DNA from 3 places in the Paenarthrobacter sp. NPDC091711 genome. Region 1 is predicted to be linked to each of the others. Evidence: riboswitches for the same ligand, from Rfam matches in the RefSeq annotation. Region 1 holds a riboswitch; each other region holds the start of a gene.
The links. Region 1 has a riboswitch for thiamine pyrophosphate ahead of thiO (glycine oxidase ThiO). Riboswitches for the same ligand answer to the same signal wherever they lie in the genome.

Region 1 (4,211 bases):
GTGGACGGCCCTGCTTGTCCCGGGCGTTTCCCGTCAGCGTGATGATGAGGTCAACGATGGACCAGATACCGAAGCCGCCGGCTGTGAGCAGCTTCGCGATTCCGGTACCGATCTTGCCCAGATAGAAGCGGTCCACACCGAAGCTACCCAGGAGCAGGGCCAGGATCCATGTGGTCATGAAGGACTTCGCCGGAGCTCCCACCGGGGTTCCGTAGGGGCCCGAATCCGGTCCGGGCTGGTAGCCCGGCTGTGCCCCACCCTGGAACTGGCCGCCGTAGGCGTAGGGTGCGGCGGGGACCTGCGGAACTCCTGACCCGGCGTCGTTTTGAGGCGCGGGTGGGTAACTGGGGTGACTCATTGAAAATCCTTCAGTGAAGTGGGTGCGAGGAGGAGGACATGCGCTATGCAGGGCAAGAGGGCAGTCAACTCACTTCGAGTCAGCCTAGTAGGAATGGAGCTGGAAGCAGGAACGCAATCCCCGGGAACCGGATGGCCAGCCAGGGATAGGCTGGGTCCATGGGCATTTCCGCGGACGCCGCAGCTTCTGCCGGGCAACTCTCCACCGGGCAACTCTCCGGCGAGTTGCTGGGCGCCATGGCGTATGGGGAGTTGTCCGCTTTTGGGCGGCTCTCATTGGATTCACGCTATGCACCCACACTCCATGACCGGGCGGTGCTGGCGAAGATCGCGGTGGGCGCCTACGGCAATTTCGCACTGCTCAGCGACCGGTTGAAGGAGATGGGCGTCGACCCCGAAGATGCGATGCTGCCGTTCCAGCGTTCCTTCGATCATTTCCACGAGCGCACCAAGCCGGGGGACTGGTTCGAATCGCTCATGAAGGCCTATGTGATCGACACCGTGTCATCTGACTTCTACAAGGCTGTCTCGACGTTCCTCGACCCAACAACGCAACATTTTGTTGAGCGCGTGGCTTCCCCGGACCAAGCCACTGAGGTCCTTCGCGTCCTGCTCAGGAGGGCCTTGGCCGATGACCCGCGGCTGGCCTCGCGCCTTGCACTATGGGGCCGCCGCTTGGTGGGAGAGGCTCTGACGCAGGCGCAGCGCGTAGGCATGGACCACCCCCTGCTGGGCCCAGCGCTGAAAAGTGGCGGGGACGCGCGGGCCGCGGTGAAAACCTTGACGACCGAACTCGCCGGAAAGCACGCACGCCGGATGACAGGCCTGGGCCTGACGGCGTAGACGCCACCGCCTCAGGGCCCACTAGCGCTGGACGGTGTCCAACGCCTGCAACAGCGACTTCGCCGCCGCCGTCGGGTCCGTTGCCTCGGTAATGGCACGGACGACGACGATGCGGCTGGCCCCCGCGGCTACCACCTGTTCAACGTTGCTGTGGTCGATGCCGCCGATGGCGAACCACGGAAGAGTCACACCGCCGCCTGCACGTTTCTCCGCTTCTGCGGCATATGTGACCAAGCCCAGACCAACAGCAGCACGGCCGGGTTTGGTGGGTGTAGCCCAGACCGGACCCACGCAGAAGTAATCCAGTCCCAAGGGGCCTTGGGAAGTGGCCACAGCTGCGTCAATCTGTTCCGGTGTGTGGGTGGACAGGCCGATGCCGGTGACGTTCGGCAAGAGGGTTCGGGCAGCTGTCAGTGGCAGGTCCTTTTGCCCGATGTGGAACACGGGAGCCCCGGAAATACTGGCAACATCCGCCCGGTCGTTGACGGCCCAAAGCCGTCCGTGCCGTTGCGCAACGCTCCGCAGCACGGCCAACATCTCAAGTTCCTCCGCGGCCTCCAGGGTCTTGTCCCGGAGTTGGATGATGTCCACGCCGCCCTCGAAAGCGGCGTCCACAAAGTCTTCAAAATCGCCCTGCCGTTTGCGGGCATCGGTGCACAGGTAGAGACGGGCGGAGGCGAGGGTGTCAGGCTGGGTCATGGAAACCAGAGTAGTTCCTCTAAACTGGGCACGTACTGCGGGAGCCGCGAGGGTCGTTATATGACTGTCCGGCTGAGAGGGCTTCAGAGCCGACCGCTTGACCTGATCCGGCTAGTACCGGCGTAGGGAAGGAAACGAATGGCAGATCCCCGCCACACCCACCTCCAGGCAGATGTGGCCGTCATCGGCGCGGGCATCATAGGTCTCGGCATCGCCCACGAAGCCAGGCGACTGGGCCGTTCAGTGGTGCTGATCGATCCCCACCCGGCCTCGGGCGCAACGTTCGCGGCAGCCGGAATGCTTGCACCTGTCAGCGAACTGCACTACCAGGAGGAAGACCTCCTGGAATTGATGCTCGTGTCTTCCCAACAATGGCCCTCCTTTGTGGAGTCCCTTCACCAAAGGGGAAGGGACAGCGGATACCGCACGACGCCGACCCTCGCCGTAGGCGCCGATGCCGCCGATCGCAGGGCGCTCGCAGACTTGAGGTCTGTGCAGCTTGCCGCCGGTTTAGGTGTTGAACCGCTGGCCTTGCGGGACGCAAGGCAACGCGAGCCACTTCTCAGCCCACAGATTTCCTGCGCCTTCGACATTCCTGCCGACCACCAGGTGGATCCGAGGAAACTGGCGGCATGCCTCGTGGCAGGATTGTCATCCCATGAGCCGGACCACCAATCCTGGGTGTATGGGGCAGATGAGGGATACGCCGTGTCTTCGCCGGCCCGCGGCCTGCTGTGGGACGGCGGACGGGTCGCTGGTGTTCAGCTCGAATCCGGCGGCCTCGTCCACGCCCGGGAGACGGTGGTGGCCAACGGACTGGGAGCTCCTCACCTGTGCGGGCTTCCTGAGGGCCTGAACCTTCCAGTGAGGCCGGTGTACGGCGACATCCTCCGGCTCCGCGTTCCCGAACACCTGCGGCCCTTGGTCTCGTCCACGGTTCGCGGGATGGTTCGTGGCGTGCCGGTGTATATCGTGCCCCGGGATGATGGCACCGTGGTCATTGGAGCGACACAACGCGAAGACGGATTGTCAACGGCTTCCAACGCTGTTTCCGCGGGCGGGGTGTACCAGTTGCTGCGGGACGCCCAAGTGCTGGTGCCCGCAGTCGCGGAGCTGGAACTGCTGGAGGCAACGGCCCGCCCCCGCCCTGGAACTCCCGATAATGCACCCTTGCTTGGACGGGTCAACGGTCCCAACGGCGACGTTGAGGGCCTGGTGATCGCCACTGGTTTCTTCCGCCACGGAGTCCTGCTGACTCCCGTGGCCGCCAAGATCGTGGGAGAACTCATCAACGGCTCCAAGGACCCCCGGTGGAATCCCTTCCTGCCCGATCGATTCGGGGGCAACGCCTCTGTTTCCCCTTTACTCTCATCAGCCGTACTCACACCTGCCGTACACGCACCAGCGGCTAAAACCCTTACCGAGGAAACCGCATGAATATCAAACTCAACGGAAACGATCACGCAGTGGCCGACGACGCATCCGTCAGCACCCTCGTCACTGCCATGACCGGCCGGGTCCTGGACCGCCGCGGACAGGCGGCCGACGGCGGAAAGCTGGGTGTCGCCGTCGCACGTAATTCCGAGGTGGTGCCGCGCAGCCAATGGGCCGTGACGGCGCTCGCCGACGGAGACGAACTCGAACTCGTAACAGCAGTCCAGGGAGGCTGAAGCATGACAACATCAAACGTTGACGTTCGCACCACTGGCGCCCCCACCGACGCCCTGGTGATCGATGGCGTGGAACTCGGTTCCAGACTCATCATGGGTACCGGCGGAGCGCCGAGCCTCGATGGCCTGGGGGCTGCGCTTCTGAGTTCGGGGACGGAGCTCACTACAGTGGCGATGCGCCGCTATTCGCCGGCTGAAACGGGATCGCTGTTCCAGCTCCTGGTTGACCACAACATCCGCGTCCTGCCCAACACCGCCGGTTGTTTTACGGCCAAGGATGCCGTGATGACCGCTGAGCTCGCTCGGGAAGCCTTGGAGACCGATTGGGTGAAACTGGAAGTCATCGCCGACGAACACACGCTCCTTCCTGACGCCGTGGAATTGGTGGATGCGACGGAACAACTGGTTAACCGCGGCTTCAAGGTGTTCGCCTACACGAATGATGATCCCGTTCTAGCGCTCAGGCTCGAGAACCTGGGCGCCACCGCCGTCATGCCGCTGGGATCGCCCATCGGGACCGGCCTTGGCATTCTGAACCCGCACAACATTGAGCTGATCGTGTCCCGGGCTTCCGTGCCTGTGGTGCTCGATGCCGGAATCGGGACCGCGTCCGACGCCGCCCTTGCCATGGAGCTGGGCTGC
Region 2 (4,211 bases), on a different contig from region 1:
GCCATTCCTCAGCCATCAGCCCCACCAGCCGCATCGCCGCGAGGGAGCCCAGGACAAAGCGGTGCGGCAGCTTTGCCTTCTGCGCCAAGGCATCAGCCAAGTCGGTGGGATCGGTGCAGGTCATCAGAAGGATCGCCGGCAACGCAATCGCCAAGCCGCGCAGCATGAAACCCAGCCCCAGCTCCAGGGAACCTTCGCTGATGGACCAGAGTCCGACGTCGAGCAGTACAGCGCCGCTGTCCGCCGCCACAATTGCGGTGCTCCAGCCGCCGATCGCTGCCGCGATGATCAAGGGCCAGGCCCGCTGCCACAGAAGCCTGAGGGTGAGTCCGGCCAGCGGGAAGAGCGCCAGTTCCGCAAGGAGTGCCGTGGAGGCGGAGACCCAGTCGATGGACAAGGCCAGCACCAGGGAAATCAGGAAGACGGACGCGAACTTGGCCAAAGGGTTGGCTTTGGTCAGGAGGGCGTGGTTCCCGCGCAGGTTCAGGGCGTCCCTCATGCTGCACCCGCTTCCTGACGCGTGGCTTCACCCTGTTGGACCGGGCCGAGCCGCAATTCCGTTCCGCCGAGCACGGCACTGAATTCTTGGTCGTGGGTCACGGAGACCACCGCGGTTCCGGCGTCCAGCAGCTCGGAAAGGAACGACGCCAGTTCTGCCCAGGTGTTAGCGTCCTGACCGAACGTGGGCTCGTCCAGGACAAGCACTTTCGGATGGGCCGCGAGGACCGTGGCCACCGAGAGTCGCCTCTTCTCCCCGCCGGACAACGTGTACGGGTTGGCATCCACCAGGTGCGTCAACCGCAAGCGCTCCAGCAGTTCATCCACGCGGTCCTCGCCGTGGCCAAGATGCTTCGGACCAAACATGAGCTCATCCAGGACGTTGCCCGTAACGAACTGGTGTTCAGGTTCCTGAAAAACCGTCCCAATGCGGGAAATCAACTGCTCGGCTTTCCACTTGTACGGATCAATGCCGGCGCCCTCGGAAAGCTCGACGGCGGCACTGACCTTGCCGTCCACCGGCGCCAGAAGACCGGCCAACGTGAGCGCAAAAGTGGACTTGCCGGCACCATTCGGACCCGTGATGGTCAGTGCCTGGCCGGCCCTGACCTGTGCGCTGATGCCCATCTGAACCGGCACGGGCGGGATGGTCTTGAAGCCCTTGCGTCGTGGCTTTTCCCGGGAAACAGCGAGGTCCTGCGACGCGAGAAGTAGCTGTGCGGCGTGGGTCTCGTTGCTGCGCTCCCGGGTTGCCGGGACGTATCCAGGCACCCAGACGCCGGCTGACATGAGCATGCTGCGGGCTTCTGAAAGGACGTGATCCGGCGGGCCGTCCAGGAGGACTCCCCCTGTGGCCCCGGCTGCGCCAGCGGAGCCGTGAGCCGCGGTTGACCCCGGCTGCAGGACCACAATCCGGTCCACCAGGTCCTTCCACACGGATACGCGGTGTTCCACCACAACAAGGGTGGCGCCGGTCTTGTCCAGGCACCGCCCTACCGCATCACGGACCTCCAGAACGCCGGCCGGATCCAAGTTGGCCGTAGGTTCGTCCAACAGGATCAGGCCGGGTCGCATCGCCAAAATGCCTGCCAGCGCAAGGCGCTGCTTCTGGCCTCCGGAGAGTGCCGCCGTCGGGTGATCCAACGCCAAACCGCCGCCTGCCGCGGTACGCAAGCCGACGTCGTCGAGCGCTTCATGGACGCGCGCCCAGATCTCCTCCCGCGGGACGGCCAGGTTCTCCGCACCGAACGCGACGTCGTCCCCCACCCGGGAGAGGACCACCTGCGTTTCCGGGTCCTGCTGCATCAGCCCGGCGCGGCCACGCTGCTCACGGGGAGCAACGCCGTCGATCAGCAGTGAGCCGGTTTCATCCGAGTCGTCTTCCTCGTCACCCAGCACGCCCGCCAAGGCATGCAGTAGCGTGGACTTGCCGGCGCCGGAAGGACCCAGCAGCAGCACCCGCTCCCCCGGTTCAATCCGAAGGTCGAGGCCCTGAATGGCGGCTTGGGCCCGGCCGGAATGCCGCCACCCCCAGCCCTCGGCTGAGATGGCGGCAGGCCGCACCGCGCCGTTTTGCGTGGCGGACATCAGTTGAAAACTGGCTCCGAAGCGGCCTTGCGCGAGGCGAAGGAGCTCAGCACGCCGGTCTTCGCCAAGCCGCGCGTCGCAGCCCAGGAGAGTGCGCCCGCGATGATCGCCCCGGAAATGGTGGTGAAGGTGATGTACGCCAGCTTGTCCACCGCCTCGTAGGCGATGTTCCAGCCCCAGGGCAGGAAGGAGTCGTTCAAACCGCAGAAGAGGCCCGCGCCAGCGCCCGCGAGGAGGGCCGTGGGCAGGTTGAACTTCTTGTACCGGAACGCAGCGAAGATGAGCTCGGCGCCCAGTCCCTGCAGAATGCCGGAGATGAGCACAGTGGTGCCGTACTGCGAACCCATGATGAGCTCGCCCGTGGCGGCCACAGCTTCGCAGAACAGCGCTGCACCCGGCTTGCGGATAATGAGCATGCCCAGGACAGCGGGGATCATCCACCCACCGGCGATCAGACCGGTGAGCGGCGGATACGTCGCGTTCATGGGGATGGATACCAGTGCCGCGCCTTGGGACCATGCCCAGAAGATCACGCCGCCGGCAATAGCGATCAAAGCCGCCACAACAATGTCTACAACACGCCAGTTATAACTGGTCTTCTTCACGTTTACCGTGGTCATTTTCTGCCTCCTGAGGTTACAGGAGGGGAAAGTGCTCCCCGCAACCCGGTTGGCCTGCGCCCCCCGGATCCGGACACTCTGAGAAGCTCGACTCCCTTGCGCCGGTACTAACCGGATCAGGTTCGAGGGTCTGCGGCTGTCCGCACTCTCAGCGCCCTCGCGTCTCCTGCATCTCTGCAGGGTCCGACGGCGGCGCTCCCCTGTCGTTATCAAATCTGCCCTGATGGGCTGGTTCAGTTTACACCTGAGCCCGTGGCGGGTGTTGCTGTCCAGTCACAATCGCCTTCCGGGGGCTGCGGGGTGCGTTGCGAGGCCCGCTCTACGCCCTCCCCCCGCGTTTTGGCACGCACACCAGGCCCCACAACGAGTACGGGGTGCGTTGCGAGGCCCGCTCTGCGCCCTCCCCCCGCGTTTTGGCACGCACACCAGGCCCCACAGCCGGACCTGAGAGAATGAACCAGCAGACGTCACCGCGGCAAAGGGGCACATTTCATGACTGACCTTCCCAAGCAGGACCCACCCAGCACTGAGGGCACTGTGCCGCAACCACGTCTCGCCGCAAGCGTTATCTTGCTCCGCGACGCCCCGGACGGGCTCGAAGCGTTCGTCCAGCACAGGGTGGACACCATGGACTTCGCCGCTGGCATGGTGGTCTTCCCGGGAGGACGCGTGGACTCTGCGGACGGGTCCGGGTGGGACTACCCGGCGGAACTGCTCGAACGGCACTCGGCAGACTGGAACCAGAGCTCCATCGGGGCGGAGCCGGGCGAAGCAGCGAGGAATGCCGGGACAGTGCTGACAGCCGCAATCCGCGAAGTCCGTGAAGAAGCCGGACTGAACATCAACGCCGCTGATCTCCGTCCCTGGGCCAACTGGGTTACCCCGACGGACATGCCCAAGCGCTTCGACACCTACTTCTACGTCGCCAAGCCCGCCCCAGGGGCTGAGCCCCAGCACCAAACCACGGAGGCCTGGAAATCACTCTGGATGCCGGTGGCCGGAATTCTCGCCTCCGAGGCGGCGGGCACCCTGAAGCTGATGCCACCCACGTATTACCTGCTCAAGGAAATTTCCGGGTTCCTGACGGTGGACCACGTATGGTCGGCCGAACACACGGTTGTCCCGGTCCTGGCGCCGGTTGGCTCCATGGCCGCGTTCCTGAAGGAACGGGAAAACCGCCGCTGACAGTGTTCGCCCTGCGTTGCAGCTAGGCTGGGGACATGAATCTCTTCCTCAAGCTACTGGGTACCGGAGTGAGCCTCGGAGCGGGCTTCGTCGGAACCAAACTCGTCAACAAAGGGTGGGAAAAAGCCACCGGCAACAAGCCGCCCACAGGCAACGATGACGTGGAGACGAGCCTGCGCTCGGCCCTGACTTTTGCCTTGATTTCCGCGTTCGTGAGCACCCTCATCCAGGTCCTCGCCAACCGCGGAACGCAGCGTGCCATCGCCCGCTTCGCCAAGTCCCAGGACATCGTCTAGATATCAGCCAGAGAACAAACAAGCG
Region 3 (4,211 bases), 350 kb from region 1:
GCGCCATCTCCGCCATGCTGGCAGCAATCGAACGTCCCGAGCTGGTGCATTCGCTCACTTTGGTGGAGCCCGCATGTTTGTCCCTGACGGCTGAGCTTCCGGCTACGGGTTCCCACCGGGCACTCATGGAACCGCTGTTCGACGCCCGCACGCAACTCAATGACGCCGATTACCAGCGTGAATATTTCCGTCGGGCTTTCTCTGCTGAAACGGGTGGGCTGGACACTGCAGAAGCCCGGCGTTCCGCCCGCAGGCTCCGGCTCCAGGCACCGCCATGGGAGGCGCCGCTCCAGATCGTTCCAGGGGTCCCCACCTTGGTCCTCACCGGCGGTTGGGAACCCCTCTACGAGGAAATTGCGGGCTACCTCCAGGAAACCGGTGCCCTCCGCCGCGTGGCAGCGGGCGGACACCGGCCCCAGGATTCCGTTGACGGCGATCAGGCTATCCGCTCGTTCATCGCGGATGTGGGCCGGGCGATGTCAGTTCAGGCCTCCTGAGCTGCTGCCTTGGTTCGCGGGGACCTGAAGCTCCGGCAGGTACACCTTTCCCCCTGAAGCCAGGAACTCGTCGCTCTTTTGGCGCATCCCGTTATACATTCCTGCGATTGCAGCCTGGGATTCTGCCGAACCGTATTCGTCGCGGATGTCCTGGCTGATGCGCATCGAACAGAACTTAGGTCCGCACATGGAGCAGAAATGGGCGGTTTTGGCGGGTTCTGCAGGCAGTGTCTCGTCGTGGAACGCTTCCGCGGTGACAGGGTCCAGGGACAAGGCGAACTGGTCCCTCCAGCGGAACTCGAACCGCGCCTTGGACAGCGCATCATCACGTTCGTGAGCTCCCGGATGTCCCTTGGCGAGGTCTGCCGCGTGCGCCGCGATTTTGTACGTGATGACGCCAGTCTTGACGTCGTCCTTGTTAGGAAGCCCCAAGTGCTCCTTCGGGGTCACATAGCAGAGCATCGCGGTGCCGTAGCGTGCAATTTCCGTGGCGCCGATGGCTGAGGTGATGTGGTCATAGCCGGGGGCGATGTCGGTAACCAGTGGACCCAATGTGTAGAACGGCGCACCCTTGCACAGCTCCTGCTGGCGCTCAACATTCTCCCGCACCAGATGGAAGGGAATATGTCCGGGACCTTCCACCATGACCTGGACGTCAAACTCCCACGCCCGCTGTGTCAGCTCCGCGAGTGTATCCAACTCGGCGAACTGCGCGGCGTCGTTGGCGTCGGCAATGGATCCGGGACGCAGCCCGTCTCCCAAGGAGAACGCCACATCGTACTGGGCAAAGATTTCGCAGAGCTCGTCAAAGTGCGTGTAGAGGAAATTCTCCTGGTGGTGAGCAAGGCACCACCCGGCCATGATGGAGCCGCCGCGGGATACGATGCCCGTGACCCGGTTGGCGGTCAACGGCACGTACCTGAGCAAAACGCCCGCATGGATGGTCATATAGTCCACGCCCTGCTCGCACTGCTCGATCACGGTGTCGCGGAAGATCTCCCACGTCAGCTGGTTGGCCTCGCCGTTCACCTTCTCCAGCGCCTGGTAAATGGGGACTGTTCCGATAGGAACGGGCGCGTTGCGAATGATCCACTCACGCGTGGTGTGGATGTCATCTCCTGTGGAGAGATCCATCACTGTGTCAGCACCCCACTGCGCCGCCCACTGCAGTTTGTCCACTTCCTCGGAAATGGAACTGGTGACTGCCGAGTTGCCGATGTTGGCGTTGATCTTGACCAAGAAGGCCTTGCCGATGATCATCGGCTCGGATTCGGGGTGGTTGATGTTGTTCGGGATAATCGCCCTTCCCGCGGCAACTTCGCTGCGGACGAGCTCAACATCGCAGTTCTCCCGTAATGCGACGAAGTGCATCTCCGGAGTCACGACGCCTTGTTTCGCGTAGTGCATCTGGGTGACGGTCTTACCGTCGACGGCGCGGCGCGGCACCGGCCGCGCGCCTTTCCACTCCGCTGAAGATGCTCCTCGCCGAACTGCGGATTTACCGTCATCGAGCAGGTTCCGTTCGCGCCCCGAATACGCCTCAGTGTCTGCACGGGCTTCAATCCATGGGGTACGGAACGGCTCCAGACCTACCACGGGATCGCTGCCCGGGCCTGCTGTCCGGTAAACCTGCAGAGGCGGGTTGGCCAGGCCATTGGGGGAGGGTTCCAACGCGATCTCCGTAACGGGGACCCGAATGCCATGGTGGGGATCCTCCAACCAGGCCAGCGAGTGGGACTTCAACGACTGCGTGATGGACTCGATTTGGCCCGCGTTCGTCCCGTTTTGGCCCGCGTTCTTTCCGTTTTGGGCAGGGCTGTGCTGTGTTTCTGTGGTGCTCAAGGGAATACTCACTTCCTTCGCCGGCATTACCCGGACAGGTTCAACGGTCGCAGACTGCGTCAGTCCGATCTCAGCCCCTGCAGGGGCCCCCGTGTGGTCGTAGACGAAGCTACCACAGCTCTGAACAGCGGCCCAGTCACATGCTGGCAACGGGCTCTGTCGCGCTGCCCCGCTACGCTTTTACCATGGCCACCATCATCGAATTCATTGGACCTGTGCTCGTCTCGGCGAACGAGGAGCGCCAGGGGATGTGGTCCGTGGATGGAGTTCTGACCTTCCAGCGCCCCACGGTCATGCCGGACGTTGTGTTGGAGGGGTGGGTTCTGCCTGGTTTGGTGGATGCCCACTGCCACATCGGACTAGGGGCAGGGGGAGCGGTTGACGAGCAAACCACCCTGGCTCAGGCCCACACGGACCGCGACGCCGGAACGCTGCTGATCCGCGATTGCGGATCGCCCAGCGACACGCGCTGGGTCCAGCAGCGGTCTGACTTGCCCCGACTCATCCGTTCAGGCCGGCATATTGCCAGGAGCCGGCGCTACCTCCGCGGCCTGGGCCACGAGATTGAACCGGAGCAGCTGGTGGAGACCGTCCGAAAGGAAGCCAGGGACGGTGATGGCTGGGTGAAACTGGTGGGCGACTGGATAGATCGTGGCGTTGGCGATCTCACCGCATCGTTTCCGGCAAAGACCGTGAAGGACGCCATCGCGGCGGCGCATGACGAAGGTGCCAGGGTTACGGCTCATTGCTTCGCCGAGGACACCATCGACGACATGCTCGATGCCAATATCGATTGCATCGAGCACGCCACCGGCCTCTTGCCTCGGCACATTCCGCGGTTGCTTGAGCAGTCCGTACCGATCGTGCCCACCTTGGTCAACATCGCGACTTTCCCGGATATCGCCGCGCAGGCAGGGCCAAAGTTTCCCGAGTACGCAGTCCATATGACTCGCCTGTGGGAGCGCCGGCGGGAGCGCGTGCTGGAAGCATTTGAGGCAGGCGTTGCGATCTATGCCGGGACCGATGCGGGAAGCGTCATCAAACACGGCAGGATTGCGGACGAAATGATGGAACTGCACGACGCCGGCCTGCCGCCTGCCGCTGTCCTGGAGGCCGCCGCGTGGGGTGCCCGGGCATGGCTGGGAGCCGAGGGCATCAGCGAGGGTGCCCGGGCCGACGTCGTGTTGTGCAGTGACGACCCTCGACGCCGCCTGGCCACGGTCACTGACCTCAAACACGTAGTCCTTGGAGGACGTGTCGTCCGTTAGGAATAAATTGAAGCTTCAAGTAATTTATAAGGGTAGAAGGATGCCGATGCGCGGCCACCTCAGAACCGGGAGCTTCACATGACCATTTCAACCAGTCAGGATCTTCTGCCTGCCGAACTCACCATGGGCACCGTCATGCTCAAGGTTGGCGACATGAAGGTCATGAGCGACTACTACCAGCGCGCCCTGGGCCTGAAGGTGGTTGCCGAGCAGGATGGCGGGCTGTATCTGGGGCGAGTCGGCAAGCCGGTGGTTCACCTTGCTCCGGCGGCGGGACTGCAGATTCCAGGACGGGGCGAGGCCGGCTTGTTTCACACGGCCATCCTGTTCGAGGACCAGCCCTCCTTGGCCGCCACAATTGCCACTGCCGCGGAGTATGAACCCCGCGCTTTTGCGGGTAGCGCCGATCACTTGGTCAGTGAGGCGTTCTACTTCACCGACCCTGAGGGCAATGGCATTGAGCTCTACTATGACAAGCCCCGTGAACTGTGGCAGTGGGATGGCAAGAACGTGGTCATGGACAATGTTGCCCTCCCGCCCCAGCGGTTCCTGCAGCAGCACCTGAGTGAAGCTGCCGTGACAGGGCAGCTCGAGGCCGCTGCCG

Region 2: it holds a riboswitch for thiamine pyrophosphate, as region 1 does, so the genes downstream of both, ACIQH5_RS15490 (ECF transporter S component) here and thiO (glycine oxidase ThiO) in region 1, are expected to answer to the same signal.
Region 3: it holds a riboswitch for thiamine pyrophosphate, as region 1 does, so the genes downstream of both, thiC (phosphomethylpyrimidine synthase ThiC) here and thiO (glycine oxidase ThiO) in region 1, are expected to answer to the same signal.

Annotation. Positions count from the first base shown of each region.
Region 1 covers NZ_JBIVTF010000004.1:27,453-31,663, forward strand. The annotation lists gene ACIQH5_RS08050 (TM2 domain-containing protein) at 1-358, opposite strand, end outside; gene ACIQH5_RS08055 (ferritin-like fold-containing protein) at 517-1,200, shown strand; gene thiE (thiamine phosphate synthase) at 1,222-1,899, opposite strand; TPP riboswitch at 1,927-2,045, shown strand; gene thiO (glycine oxidase ThiO) at 2,038-3,336, shown strand; gene thiS (sulfur carrier protein ThiS) at 3,333-3,569, shown strand; gene ACIQH5_RS08075 (thiazole synthase) at 3,573-4,211, shown strand, end outside.
Region 2 covers NZ_JBIVTF010000010.1:92,725-96,935, reverse strand. The annotation lists gene ACIQH5_RS15500 (energy-coupling factor transporter transmembrane component T family protein) at 1-499, opposite strand, end outside; gene ACIQH5_RS15495 (ABC transporter ATP-binding protein) at 496-2,085, opposite strand; gene ACIQH5_RS15490 (ECF transporter S component) at 2,085-2,705, opposite strand; TPP riboswitch at 2,781-2,917, opposite strand; gene ACIQH5_RS15485 (NUDIX hydrolase) at 3,198-3,890, shown strand; gene ACIQH5_RS15480 (DUF4235 domain-containing protein) at 3,926-4,186, shown strand.
Region 3 covers NZ_JBIVTF010000004.1:379,882-384,092, forward strand. The annotation lists gene ACIQH5_RS09610 (alpha/beta fold hydrolase) at 1-497, shown strand, start outside; gene thiC (phosphomethylpyrimidine synthase ThiC) at 480-2,339, opposite strand; TPP riboswitch at 2,335-2,442, opposite strand; gene ACIQH5_RS09620 (amidohydrolase family protein) at 2,525-3,607, shown strand; gene ACIQH5_RS09625 (VOC family protein) at 3,686-4,211, shown strand, end outside.